DNA from 3 places in the Dyella sp. CR10 genome. Region 2 is predicted to be linked to each of the others. Evidence: predicted binding sites of a transcription regulator. Region 2 holds the regulator's gene; each other region holds the start of a gene.
What was found. Region 2 encodes HrcA, which represses chaperone genes, less so after heat shock. Its sites were predicted from a motif close to TTNGCACTCNNNNNNNNNGAGTGCNAA; they were not measured.

Region 1 (4,557 bases), 2.5 Mb from region 2:
AGGATCAGAAATCCATGCCGCCCATGCCACCCATGCCGCCGGCCGGGCCGTGCGCGTGGGCTTCTTCCTTCTTCGGCACTTCGGTCACGGCCGCTTCGGTCGTGATGATCGAGCCGGCCACCGAGGCGGCGTACTGCAGGGCCGAACGGGTCACCTTGGTCGGATCCAGGATGCCGAAAGCGATCATGTCGCCGAACTCGCCCGTAGCAGCGTTGTAGCCGAAGTTGCCTTCGCCTTCCTTCACCTTGTTGGCGATGACCGACGGTTCTTCGCCAGCGTTGGCCACGATCGCGCGCAGCGGCGCTTCCAGGGCTCGCAGGGTGATGTCGATGCCGTGCTTCTGGTCGGCATTGGCACCCTTCAGGCCCTGTACGGCCTTCAGCGAGCGCAGCAGCGCCACGCCGCCGCCCGGCACCACGCCTTCCTCGACGGCCGCACGGGTAGCGTGCAGAGCGTCTTCGACGCGGGCCTTCTTTTCCTTCATCTCGACTTCGGTGGCCGCGCCGACCTTGATGACGGCCACGCCGCCGGCCAGCTTCGCCACGCGCTCCTGCAGCTTCTCGCGGTCGTAGTCGGAGGAGGTCTCCTCGATCTGCGCCTTGATCTGGCCGATGCGCGACTGGATGCGCTCGGCTTCGCCGGCGCCGTCGATGATCGTGGTGTTCTCCTTGGTGACCACGACCTTCTTGGCGCGGCCCAGATCCTGCACGGTGGCCTTCTCCAGCTGCAGGCCCACTTCCTCGGAGATGACCTGGCCGTTGGTGAGGATGGCCATGTCTTCCAGCATCGCCTTGCGGCGGTCGCCGAAGCCCGGCGCCTTCACGGCGGCGACCTTCACGATGCCGCGGATGGTGTTGACCACCAGGGTGGCCAGCGCCTCGCCTTCGACTTCCTCAGCGACGATCAGCAGCGGCTTGCCCGCCTTGGCCACGCCCTCGAGCACCGGCAGCAGCTCGCGCACATTGGAGATCTTCTTGTCGTACAGCAGGATGAAGGGATCATCCAGCTCGACCTGCTGCGACTGCTGGTTGTTGATGAAGTACGGCGACAGGTAGCCGCGGTCGAACTGCATGCCCTCCACCACGTCCAGCTCGTTGTCCAGGCCCGAGCCTTCCTCGACGGTGATCACGCCTTCCTTGCCGACCTTCTTCATCGCCGTAGCGATGATCTCGCCGATGGCCGAGTCGGAGTTGGCGGAGATGGTGCCGACCTGGGCGATCGCCTTGTCGTCGGAGGTGGGCTTGGAGAGCTTCTTGAGCTCTTCGACGGCCGCGACCACGGCCTGGTCGATGCCGCGCTTGAGGTCCATCGGGTTCATGCCGGCGGCAACGGCCTTGAGGCCTTCCTGGATGAACGCCTGGGCCAGCACGGTGGCGGTGGTGGTGCCGTCGCCGGCCACGTCGGAGGTCTTGGAAGCGGCTTCCTTGACGATCTGCGCGCCGATGTTCTCGTACTTGTCGGCCAGCTCGATTTCCTTGGCCACGGACACGCCGTCCTTGGTCACGGTCGGGGCGCCGAAGCTCTTCTCGAGCACCACGTTGCGGCCCTTCGGACCCAGCGTGACCTTGACCGCGTTGGCCAGGGTGTTCACGCCCTTGAGCATGCGGGCGCGGACGTCTTCGCCGAAACGTACTTCTTTTGCAGCCATGTCTTTATTCCTTTGAATGCGTAAATGGGAGGGAAGAGAAGCGGGAGAGGCTTATCAGCCTTCGATCACCGCGACGATGTCGTCTTCCTTCAGGAAGACCAGCTCTTCACCGTCGATCTTGATTTCCTGGCCGGCGTACTTGCCGAACAGCACCACGTCGCCTTCCTTCACCGACATCGGACGGACCTTGCCGTCTTCCAGGATGCGGCCGGCACCGGCGGCGATGACCTTGCCGCGGGTCGGCTTCTCGGTGGCGCTGTCGGGGATGACGATGCCGCCAGCGGAAACGCGCTCTTCCTCCAGGCGCTTGACGATGACGCGATCGTGCAGCGGACGCAGTTTGCTCATGGTGGGCTCCAGCTAGTTGGTGTGGACGAAAAAAAGTGGTCCCCGGAACGGCGCCTGGCGCCGCTGTTAGCACTCCCGGTAGATGAGTGCCAATTCTAGCGACGCAGGAATCCCCTGCAAGAGGCATCCGCCCCGAGGCTGCAAGGGCTAATGGGGAAGCTGCGGCGGGCTTTCAAGGGGCGCAAGGAACATGCCGGCGATACCGCCGGCCGTGTTGCCCTAAGCTCGACGGATGACCGAGCCCGTCCTGCTCTGCTATTGCACCTGTCCCGACGCCGCCAGCGCCGGCCGGCTGGCCGAAGCCCTGGTAGGGGAAGGGCTGGCAGCCTGCGTCAACCGCTTGCCCGGGGTGACCTCGACCTATCGCTGGAAGGGCGAGGTCACCACGGATGTCGAGGAATTGCTCCTCATCAAAACCACCGCGGCGCGCTTCGAGGCCTTGAAGACGCGCCTCCTGGCACTGCATCCCTACGAACTGCCGGAGCTGATCGCCGTGCCGGTGGACCGCGGACACACCGCCTATCTGGATTGGGTCCGGGCCGGCGTGACGGCCTGATCGGGCACGCTCAGCCGCGCGCCCGGCTTCGCCACGAACACCACCAGGAAAGTCGCCGGCTCCGTGTCGCTGACATTGGCGGTGCCGACGTGATGCGCACCCGCCGGCTCGAACCAGCTCTCGCCCGGTCCGTACTCTTTGGCGGGCTCGCCTTCCACCTGGCTGCGGACCCGGCCGGACAGCATGTACACATAGGCATCGGCCTCATGGTGATGCGGCTTGGACTGCTGGCCCGGCGCGAAGGTCACGGTCAGCGCGGTGAGCTGCCGGCCGGGCGCCTGCGTCAGCGGCGCCGACAGCAGGGGATGCTCTTCCGCGGCGCGCAAGGCCGGCGTGGCAACGGCGATGCCAAGAGCGAGGAGCACGAACGCGAACGTCTTCATGAGCGTCTCCAAAGTAAGGGATCAGCGCGCGGACAAGGCCCGCACGGCCTGCTCGAGTTTCGGACCCGCGTCCTCGATGCGGCTCGTGATGTGCCCCTGCGCATCGATCAGCAGCACGGTCGGCACATGCGTCACGCGGAAGCGGCGGAACAGTGCGCCAGAATCGTCCAGCGTCAGCGGCATGCCGATGCGGTGCTCGTCGCGGTACTTGGTCAGCTCCTCGCGATTGGCCCACAGGCCGGAGGCCACGCCCACCCAGCGGACCTTGGCACCGGGCGACGCCAGCGCAGCAGCTTGCTCGCGCATCGCGCGGCAGCTCTGCGCCAGGCCCGGACGGCTGGTGGCCAGGTAGCTCTCGCACCACGGCGACAGGAACACCAGCGCCGTCGGGCGACCCGCCTGCGGCAGCGAGAGATGCGTGCCGTCCAGCATGGCGGCCTCGAACGCAGGCACGCGGTCGCCCATGTCGTAGTGCGCTTCTTCCTTCACGCCAGCCGCGGCCGGCCCGACGTTACCCGGCGTGGTGCGCGCGGCCAGCAGCGCAGCATCCAGCGCCTTATTCGCCTCGTGGCCGATATAGAGAATGCGGCCGTCGCGCCCGATCACCACATGCTGCGGCGTCACGCGCAAGTGGAAGGCCTCGCCCAGCGAGCCGTCGTCGAACACGATCGGCATCTTCAGGCCCATCTCCTCGCGATACTTGCGCACGTCCTGGACGGTCTCGTCGAAGCCGACGCTGATCGCGATCACCGCCAGGTCCGGCCCTGCCTCGGCGAAGGTCTGCTTGAGGTGCGGCATCTGCTCGCGGCAGGGCACGCACCAGGTGGCCCAGAATTTCAGGTAGACGGCCTGCTTGCCGTACAGGCGGCCCAGGTCGATGGTCTGGCCATCGATGGTCTTCACGGTGACGCGCGGCGCGGGCGTGCCGATCAGGCTCTTGCCGGCAGCTTCGGCGCGCTGCTGGCCGGACTGGGCCCAGGCCGGCGCGGCGAGCGCCGCAAGCAGAAGACAACAGCAAAGAAGCAAGCGATACATGAGGGAATCCATGGGGAAAGGAGCCGGCATCCTCGCGCCGATGTGGACCTGTTGTAAGGACCACTTTCCCGCAAAACCATGGAGCCACCTGGCGCTACAGCATCCGCACGATCCGCTCCATGGCCTCCCCGATGCGCGCCGCTTCGATCAGGCCATAGCCGAAGACCAATCCGTTTGGCCCGCCGCGGCCCAGGGTGTAGCCGCCTAGCGCCTCCAGGCGGATGCCCTCGACGGCAGCCCGCTCGACCAGTGCATCGGGCCGCACCTGGCGCGGCAGGCGCGCGGACAGGTGCAGGCCCGCATCCGATGGCCAGGTTTCCAGGCCATGCCGCGCCAGCGCCGTCAGCAAGGCTTCGCGCCGATCCGCATAGATCTTGCGCATCTTGCGCACGTGGCGCGCCAGATGCCCTTCGGCGATGAAGGCCGCCAGCGTGTCCTGCGCCGGCACGTCGCAATGCCAGTCGGCCAGCTCCTTGGCCCGGGCCAGCGCCGGCAGCAGCCAGGGCGGCGCAACCAGGTAGCCCAGCCGCAACGCAGGAAACAGGCACTTGGAGAACGTACCGACGTAGCAGACCGAGCCGCTGCGA
Region 2 (4,557 bases):
CCGCATCGTGGTGCTGAGCATGCACGACGGCGAACCCTACGTATCCGAGGCGCTGCGCCGCGGCGCCAGCGGCTACGTCACCAAGGGTGTTGCGCCGGAAGAACTGGTGGCCGGCCTGCGCGCGGTGATGCAGGGCGAGTGCTTCCTCAGCTCCGACCTGCGCCAGCGGCGCGCGGAGCGCCCCAGCGAGGCGCTGGATCCGATCAACCGCCTCACCAGCCGCGAACGCGAAGTGTTCCTGCTGCTGGCCGAAGGCCGTGCGCCCAAGCAGGTGGCGGGCGAGCTGGGGATTGGCCAGAAGACGGTCTACATCCATCGCGCCAGCCTGATGGGCAAGCTGGGCGCGGGTTCGGAACTGGATCTCTACCGCATGGCCAGCGAGCGCGGGTTGCTGCCGCGTCGCGAAAAGGGCTGATGCCGCGTGCCGTCCGGCGCGCCGGACGGCATCCGATCAGGCGGTCTGCGCCCGATCGAGCATCTGCTTGGCATGCGCCCGGGTTTCGCGGGTGATTTCCACGCCGCCCAGCATGCGGGCCAATTCGTCACGACGACCGGTGGCGTCGAGCTTCTCGATGCGGGTCTGCGTGGAGGCGCCGTCACTCTGTTTGCTGACGCGCAGATGGGCATGTCCTTGCGCGGCGACCTGGGGCAGGTGGGTAACGCACAGCACCTGGCGCTGGCCGCCGAGGGCGCGCAGCTTCTGACCGACCACCTCGGCGACGGCGCCGCCGATGCCGGTGTCCACTTCGTCGAACACCATGCTGCCGACGGTGTCCTTGCCCAGCGTGGCCACTTCGATGGCCAGGCTGATGCGTGCCAGTTCGCCGCCGGAGGCCACTTTGCGCAGCGGGCGCGGCGGCTGGCCGGGATTGGCGCTGACCAATAGTTCGCAGCGCTCGCGGCCCTGCGGGTCGGGTTCGTCGGTGCCAGCCGGTTCCAGTTCGACCTTCAGCTGGCCGCCGGCCATGCCCAGCTCGGCCATCAGCGCGCTCACTTCCTTGCCTAGTTTCGCGGCGGCGGTCGAACGGGACTTGCTCAGCTTGGCGGCGGCGGCATCGTGGTCGCGGCGCAGCTGGTCGCGTTGCACGGCGAGTTTTTCGAGGGCGTCGCCGGCGCCTTCCAATTCGGTCAGCTCGGTGCGCAGCGCGACGGCTTTTTCATGCAGGTCGGACACGGGGGTGCGGTGCTTGCGCGACAGTTCGTGCAGGCGAGTGAGGTGGGTATCCACCTCGGTATAGCGCTCGGGATCGAGGTCGATGTCTTGAGCGTAGCGATTGAGGCCGTCGGCGGCCTCGCCGATCTGGATGGCGGCGTTGTCGAGCAGTTCCAGCAACGGCGCGAGGCGGTCGTCGAGCGTGCCGAGCTTGTCCAGCTCCGCGTGGGCGCGGGCGAGAGCGCGCGTCAGCGTCAATTCGCTGTCGCCGTCGATCAGCTCCGCCACACCGGAGGCGCCTTCGGCCAGGCGGCCGGCATTGGCCAGGCGTTTGTGGCTGGCTTCCAGTTCGGTCAGATCGGCGGGCGCCAGGGCCCACTGTTCCAGCTCGGCCGATTCGTGGCGCAGCAGCTCCAGGCGCTGCTCGCGGTCGTCACCGCCGCTCAGCTTGCGGATGCGTGCACCGACTTCGCGCCATTGCAGGGCGCTGTCGCGCGCCTGGGCGAGCAGATCGTCGTGGCCGGCGTAGGCATCGAGCAGGGCCATCTGGTGGGTGCGGGACAGCAGGGCCTGGTGCTCGTGCTGGCCGTGGATCTCCACCAGCAGGGTGGCCAGCTCGCCGAGCTGGCTGGCGCTGGCGGGGCGGCCGTTGATCCAGGCGCGCGAGCTGCCTTCGGCGCGGATCACCCGGCGCAGGCGGCAGTTGCCGTCTTCTTCGTCCAGCTCCTCGCCGCGCAGCCAGTCGCGGGCCTCGGGCAGGGCGGCCAGGTCGAACTCGGCGGCCAGTTCGGCGCGGTCGCTGCCGGCGCGCACCATGCCGCTGTCGGCGCGGCCGCCGGCGAGCAGCATCAAGGCATCGACCAGCAGCGATTTGCCGGCGCCGGTCTCGCCGCTGACCACGGTGAGGCCCGGGCCGAAGGCGATCTCGGCTTCTTCCACTACTGCGAAATGGCGGACGTAGAGCGAGGTAAGCATGGGGTGTCGCGTCGGAGAGTCGGGGGATTGTAAGGGCAGACCTCGGCGGGGAGGAGCGGGCCCGAATGCCCCCGGGACCAGCCCCCGCCGGTCCGGTTTTCTTGCAAACTACCGGACCAAACCTTATTTCTTATCCGTCTCACGGATTGCCACAGCGCGCATGTCTCGACCACTCGCTCACGACCTGGATATCCGCGCCCGGCGGCTGCTGCGCACGCTGATCGCGCAGTATCTGGCCGACGGCGAGCCGGTGGGTTCGCGCACTTTGTCGCGGTCCTCCGGGCTGGACGTCAGCCCCGCCACCATCCGCAACATCATGGCCGACCTGGAAGACGCCGGCCTGGTCGCCTCGCCGCATACCTCGGCCGGCCGCGTGCCCACGCCGCGCGGCCTGCGCCTGTTCGTGGACAGCCTGATTGAGCTGCAGCCGTTGCCGCACGAGGAAATGGCCCGCCTGCAGCGCGAGCTGCCGGCCGGCCCCACCAACACCCGCGATCTGCTCGGCAATGTGTCCAGCCTGCTCTCGGCGATGACCCATTTCGCCGGCGTGGTGACGGTGCCGCGCCAGGTCGATTTCCCGCTGCGCCATATCGACTTCGTCGCGCTGCCCGACGCCCGGGTGCTGGTGATCCTGGTGTTCTCGGACAACCAGGTGCAGAACCGGGTGATCCAGCTGGCCAAGCCGCTGGAGCCGGCGGAGCTGGAGCAGGCGGCCAACTATCTCAATGCGCATTTCGCGGGCCTGCGCCTGGACGACATCCGAGCGCATCTGCTGCGCGAACTGCGCGAGGCCAGCAGCGAACTCAACCGCCTGATGTCCAGCGCGGTGGAGCTGGCGGCGGCCTCATTCGTACCGGAAAGCGACAGCGACGATGTGCTGGTGAGCGGCCAGACCAACCTCATGGGGTATGCCGAGCTGGCCAATCTGGAGCGCCTGCGTGAGCTGTTCGAGGCGTTCCAGAAGAAGAACGAACTGCTGCAGCTGATGGAAGTCTGCGCCAGGGCTCCTGGCGTGCGGCTGTTCATCGGCGAGGAGTCGGGTTTCGCGGCGCTGGATGGCTGCAGCGTGGTCACGGCCACCTATGGCGCCCAGGGGCGCGTGCTGGGGGCGGTCGGGGTGATCGGACCCACCCGCATGGCCTATGAGCGGGTGATCCCCGTGGTGCAGGCCACGGCCGGCGTGCTCAGTGACGCCTTGAATCGCGCCGCTACGGCCTTATAACCGCCCCGGGAGGCGGGGTTGCCCGCGCAATGTTGGGGGTCGGCACGCCGTGCCGGCCAAGTTTGGGTTTTGGAGTCTTTCATGCAGAACAACGACCAGCAGGTGCCCAGCGGGGCGCCCGAGGCCAACGCGCCGGACGCGCAGGGCCATGCCGAACTCGAGGCCTTGAAGGCCCGGGTCGCCGAACTCGAAGCCGCCAACTCGGAGCTGCGCGACACCGTGCTGCGCGAAAAGGCGGAGATCGAAAACCAGCGCCGCCGCCTGCATCGCGACCTGGAGCAGGCACGCCGCTTCGCCAACGAGAAGCTGCTCAACGAGCTGCTGCCGGTCTACGACGGACTGGAGATGGGCCTGGCGGTGGAAGGCGGCGATGTCGCCAGCGTGCGCGAGGGCATCGCCATGACCCTCAAGTCGCTGCTCAAGATCGCCGAGAACAACGGTCTCGTGCAGGTCGACCCGGTCGACCAGCCGCTGGACCCTGAACGCCATCATGCGGTGAGCATGGTCGATGCGCCGGGCAAGGCGCCGAACACGGTGGTCAGCGTGCTGCAGAAGGGCTACGTGCTGAATGATCGTCTGTTGCGTCCCGCGCTGGTCGCGGTCGCCAAGGACTGAACGACGCTGTACCCGGCGCGGGCGCCTGAACGCCGCGCGCCGAAGGCTTCAAGAACGGACAATGAGGGTTCGCCGGCACGTTGAATCGGCAAGGCAGAGCCCCATTTGACAAAACAGCGCGGCCGCGGGGCCGCATCGAGATTCGGAGCACAAACTATGGGCAAGATCATCGGCATCGACCTGGGTACCACCAACTCGTGCGTCGCCATCATGGACGGTACGTCTACCAAGGTGATTGAGAACGCGGAGGGCGATCGCACCACGCCGTCCATCGTGGCGCTCACCAAGGACAACGAGTGGCTGGTGGGCGCTCCGGCCAAGCGCCAGAGCGTGACCAATCCCAAGAACACCTTCTATGCGGTGAAGCGCCTGATCGGCCGCAAGTTCACCGATGCCGAAGTCCAGAAGGACCTGCACATCGTGCCCTACGGCATCGTCGCGCATGAGAACGGCGACGCCTGGGTGGCAGAGGCCGACGGCAAGACCAAGGCGCCGCAGGAGATCTCGGCGAAGGTGCTGGCCAAGATGAAGAAGACCGCCGAGGACTATCTCGGCGAGCCGGTCACCGAAGCGGTGATCACCGTGCCGGCCT
Region 3 (4,557 bases), 1.7 Mb from region 2:
TCACCTCGCTGCAGGATCAGATCAACAGCGGTTCCGTTGGTCTGGTACAGCAGAATGCCGCCACCGGTGATATCACCGTGGCCTCGGGTACGGGTGGCACCCATGTGAACTTCGCCGGTACGGCGGGTAACCGTGTGCTGAGTGGCGTGGCCGACGGTGTCGGCGCGAACGATGCGGTAAACGTGAGCCAGCTTGAGCCGGTCGTTACGGCGCTGGGCGGCGGCGCGAGCATCGACCCGACGACGGGTGCGGTGACGGGTCCGACGTATACGGTGCAGGGTCAGACGGCGAACACCGTGGGCGGCGCGCTCTCGACGCTGGACACGGCCGTGACCGGCAACACCACCAACATCACGTCGCTGCAAGATCAAATCAACAGCGGCAACGTGGGTCTGGTGCAGCAGGATGCCGTCACCGGCAACATCACGATGGCTTCCGGCACCGGTGGTACCAGCGTGAACATCGCCGGCATGGCGGGTAACCGTGTGCTCAGCGGCCTAGCCAACGGTACGCAGGATACCGACGCGGTGACCATCGCGCAGTTGAAGGCGATTGGCCTGGTCGATCCGATTGGCGATCCGATGGCGGCGGTGGTCTATGACGACATCTCGCTGGATTCGGTCACCTTCGGCGGCACCAATGGTACCGTGCTGAACAATGTGGCTCCGGGCCTGATCGCCGCGGGCAGCATGCAGGCGGTGAACGGTGGGCAGATCGCTGCGCTGCAGGACAACCTGCAGGGTCAGATCAGCAACCTGGGCAACCAGTACAACGACCTGAGCCAGCAGTTCGACAACCTCAGCAGCCAAGTGGGTGCGGGCAGCGGCGGCGGTAACGGTGGCGATGTCCCCGGTGGTTCGGGTAGCGGCGACAACAGCCTGCAAGTAGGCGATGGCGCCAATGCCTCGGGCAGCAACAGCACGGCCATCGGCAATCAGTCGACCGCGTCGGGCAGCAACAGCACGGCTACCGGGCAGGGTTCGGTCGCTTCGGGCAATGGCAGCACGGCGCTAGGCGAAGGTGCGAAGGCAACCGGTATGGATAGCACCGCGCTGGGTTCCAACTCCACCGCGTCGGGCAACGACTCCGTCGCGCTGGGTGCGGGCTCGGTGGCTGACCGCGACAACACCGTGTCGGTGGGTTCGGAAGGCAACGAGCGTCAGATCACCAACGTCGCAGCCGGTACGGAGCGTACGGACGCGGCCAACTGGGGCCAGGTGCAAGATGCCGTGGCCGGTGTGAAGGACTGGGCGAACCAGCAGTTCACGCAGGTCAACAAGCGCATCGATGCCATGGGTGCGATGAGCGCGGCGTATGGCCAGATGGCGTTCAGCGCACAGGGTCTGAAGCAGCAGAACCGCCTCGGCGTGGGTGTGGGCGCTCAGAACGGCCGGTCCGCGATCGCGGTGGGTTATTCCCGCCAGCTCAAACCGAACATGAACCTCTCGTTCGGTGGCTCCGCTTCGGCGAACGACGTGTCGGTCGGTGCGGGTCTCGCGGTGGGTTGGTAACATCGTTTCCGCAACATGTGTGCAAAGCCGGTGTCTTCGGACACCGGCTTTTTTTCGCCCATTCACTGCATAAACCATCAACCTATATCAAGCAGCGATCGCGTTGGAATCGTCACTGGAATAGAGACAAGCAATGGCTACAACAAACTAGCCATACGTGATGTACGCGATCTGATGGGAACTTAGTTGCTAGGTTCGAGTCGGTGTGACACAGAGGCTGGAAGCGCAAAAAAAAAACAGTGTCTTGTGCGATCAAAGAGTGTGTCGACATCATCGCTAAACCGCATCGTCGTGCTAAGCGAAGACGTCACCGTGCAGATCACCAAGCGCGGCGAACGCCACGCTCTACAACGACCACCTGCCACAACGTGCACTCGACCATCGCACCCCTCGGCAAGCCATCGCCCAATGGCGCAAGGACCGCCCCGAACTCCTTATCAGACAAGTAAGAGCCGCTAACAAAACCTAGCCGCGCCTGATGAAATGGTCGATCCCATGCCCGATGAAGCGATCGTTGATCAGCCAGAAATTGTGGGAAGAGTTGCGGGTGTTGGTGCCGGAAGTATCCGCATCGCCCAAGGGTGGTCGGCCACTTCGGTCGGACCATGCGGCTTTCAATGGCATCTTGTTCGTGCTGTTCCCGGGCATTCCCTGGGAGGACCTTCCTCAGGAGCTGGGCTATGGCAGCGGCATGACCTGCTGGCGTCGTCTGGCAGCAAGCGGGCGCATGGGAGCGCTTGCACCTGGCTCTGTTGGGGAGGCTGCGTGAGTACGACCAGATCGATTGGAGCCGCGCAAGTATCGATGGAGCGAGTGTTTCCAGCCCCCGGGGGGCGAAGAAACCGGCCCCAACCCGACGGATCGTGGCAAGTTAGGCAGTAAGCGACACCTCATCGTGGACCGGCGAGGGCTGCCTTTGGCGCTCGATGTGACCGGTGTTAACCGCCATGACTCGATGGTCTTTGAACGTCTGGTCGACGCGTTGCCCTCCATGAAAGGACTGTCGGGTCGTGCACGGCATCGACCCGACATGCTCCATGCCGACAAAGGGTATGACTTTGCGCGTTGTCGGCGGCGCCTGCGTCGGCGTGGCATCCAGGTTCGTATCGCTCGGCGAGGTATTCACAGCGCCGAACGCTTGGGGCGTCACCACTGGGTCGTTGAGCGAACCCATGCCTGGCTGGCCGGATTTGGCAAACTGCGCATTCGTTTCGAAAGACGATTGACGACTCATCCAGCGCTTCTGCGTCTGGCTTGCTCCATCATCTGCCTACGCTTCATGGATCGGTTTTGTTGGCGGCTCTAAATAATAGTCAGAAGGGTCTTGGCACTTAGGGGGGGGGGGGGGCGACAACTGGACGTGCACTCCAAATTCCTGTACGATTCGGTTCACTAAAGCGACGGGAACTCCTCGCCGCTTTAGCACTCATACTCCCAGAGTGCTAAGCTGAACCCAACTTCAGGAGATTCCACACATGTCTCAAGCCTTGGTAACCGCCAATCTGCCGGTTCCTAGCGTCGTCGGCAGTCTGGATGCCTACATCTCGGCGGTGCATCGTATTCCTGTGCTCAGCCAGGACGAGGAACAGGCGCTGTCGCGCCGTTACAACGAAGAAGAAGACCTGGCCTCGGCCAGGAAGCTGGTGATGTCCCATCTGCGTTTCGTGGTGCACGTGGCCCGCGGTTACAGCGGCTACGGCCTGCAGATGGGCGACCTCATCCAGGAAGGCAACATCGGCCTGATGAAGGCGGTGAAGCGCTTCGACCCCGACCAGGGCGTGCGCCTGGTGAGCTTCGCGGTGCACTGGATCCGCGCCGAAATGCACGAGTTCATCCTGCGCAACTGGCGCATCGTCAAGGTGGCCACCACCAAGGCGCAGCGCAAGCTGTTCTTCAACCTGCGCAAGAGCAAGAAGCGCCTGGGCTGGATGAATGCCGAGGAAGTGCGCGTCGTGGCGAAGGATCTGGGCGTGCCGGAAGCGACCGTGCGCGAGATGGAATCCCGCCTCTCCGGCCGCGACATCGGCTTCGAGGCCCCGGCCGACGCGGACGAGGATGCCAAGCCGGCACCGGAAGCGTTCCTGGTCGATGAGGGCGCCGATCCGTACGACAACATCGCCGATGCCGACCAGGCCGACAATCAGCTGGAAACGCTCTCCGAGGCACTGCAGAAGCTGGACGGTCGCTCGCGCGACATCATCCAGCGCCGCTGGCTCAACGAAGAGAAGGCCACGCTGCAGGATCTGGCCGACGAGTACGGCGTTTCCGCCGAGCGCATCCGCCAGGTCGAGGCCAACGCGATGAAGAAGATGCGCGGCCTGTTTGCCGCCTGATTCTTCGATAGCGCTACTATCGCCGACGGCCCCGATCGGGGCCGTCGGTTTTTGCGCAGCATAGTCGAGACGTCCGGACGTCCAAGCCCATGCCCCGAGTCCTGGTCATCGAAGACGACGAGGTCACCGCCCGCGAGATCGTGGCCGAGCTCAGCGTGCACGGCATGACCGTCGAATGGGCATCCGACGGTCGCGATGGCCTGGCTCGCGCCAGCGCCGAGGCCTACGACCTGATCACGCTGGACCGCATGCTGCCCGGCATGGAGGGCATCGCCGTGGTGGAGGCGCTGCGCCGCCAGCAGATCGACACTCCGGTGCTGATGATCAGCGCACTCAGCGAAGTCGACGACCGCATCCGCGGCCTGCGTGCCGGTGGCGACGACTACCTCACCAAGCCCTTCGCCCCCGACGAGATGGCGGCCCGCGCCGAGGTGCTGTTGCGCCGCCGCCAGCCGCAGCAGCACGAGACGCGCCTGCGCGTCGGCGAACTGGAGCTGGACCTGGTACGCCACGTCGCCTACCGCCAAGGCCAGCCGCTGACCCTTCAACCCACCGAATACCGCCTGCTCGAATACCTGATGCGTCATTCCGGCCAGGTATTGACCCGCACCATGATCTTCGAGGCGGTATGGGGCTTCCACTTTGACCCCGGCACCAATGTGATCGACGTGCACATCGGCCGGCTTCGGCGCAAGATCGACGGCACCGGACAG

Region 1: the regulator HrcA is predicted to act here: its motif matches at 2,063-2,089, upstream of groES (co-chaperone GroES).
Region 3: the regulator HrcA is predicted to act here: its motif matches at 2,931-2,957, upstream of rpoH (RNA polymerase sigma factor RpoH).

Annotation. Positions count from the first base shown of each region.
Region 1 is NZ_CP185986.1:5,132,303-5,136,859, reverse strand. It holds gene groL (chaperonin GroEL) at 5-1,648, opposite strand; gene groES (co-chaperone GroES) at 1,703-1,996, opposite strand; gene cutA (divalent-cation tolerance protein CutA) at 2,229-2,552, shown strand; gene ACNR9O_RS22945 (cupin domain-containing protein) at 2,516-2,935, opposite strand; gene ACNR9O_RS22940 (TlpA family protein disulfide reductase) at 2,957-3,970, opposite strand; gene pdxR (MocR-like pyridoxine biosynthesis transcription factor PdxR) at 4,065-4,557, opposite strand, start outside.
Region 2 is NZ_CP185986.1:2,395,632-2,400,188, reverse strand. It holds gene ACNR9O_RS10650 (response regulator) at 1-415, shown strand, start outside; gene recN (DNA repair protein RecN) at 452-2,128, opposite strand; gene hrcA (heat-inducible transcriptional repressor HrcA) at 2,289-3,350, shown strand; gene grpE (nucleotide exchange factor GrpE) at 3,432-3,965, shown strand; gene dnaK (molecular chaperone DnaK) at 4,122-4,557, shown strand, end outside.
Region 3 is NZ_CP185986.1:4,049,590-4,054,146, reverse strand. It holds gene ACNR9O_RS18295 (ESPR-type extended signal peptide-containing protein) at 1-1,511, shown strand, start outside; gene ACNR9O_RS18290 (transposase) at 1,990-2,280, shown strand; gene ACNR9O_RS18285 (IS5 family transposase) at 2,296-2,817, shown strand; gene rpoH (RNA polymerase sigma factor RpoH) at 2,987-3,844, shown strand; gene ACNR9O_RS18275 (response regulator transcription factor) at 3,934-4,557, shown strand, end outside.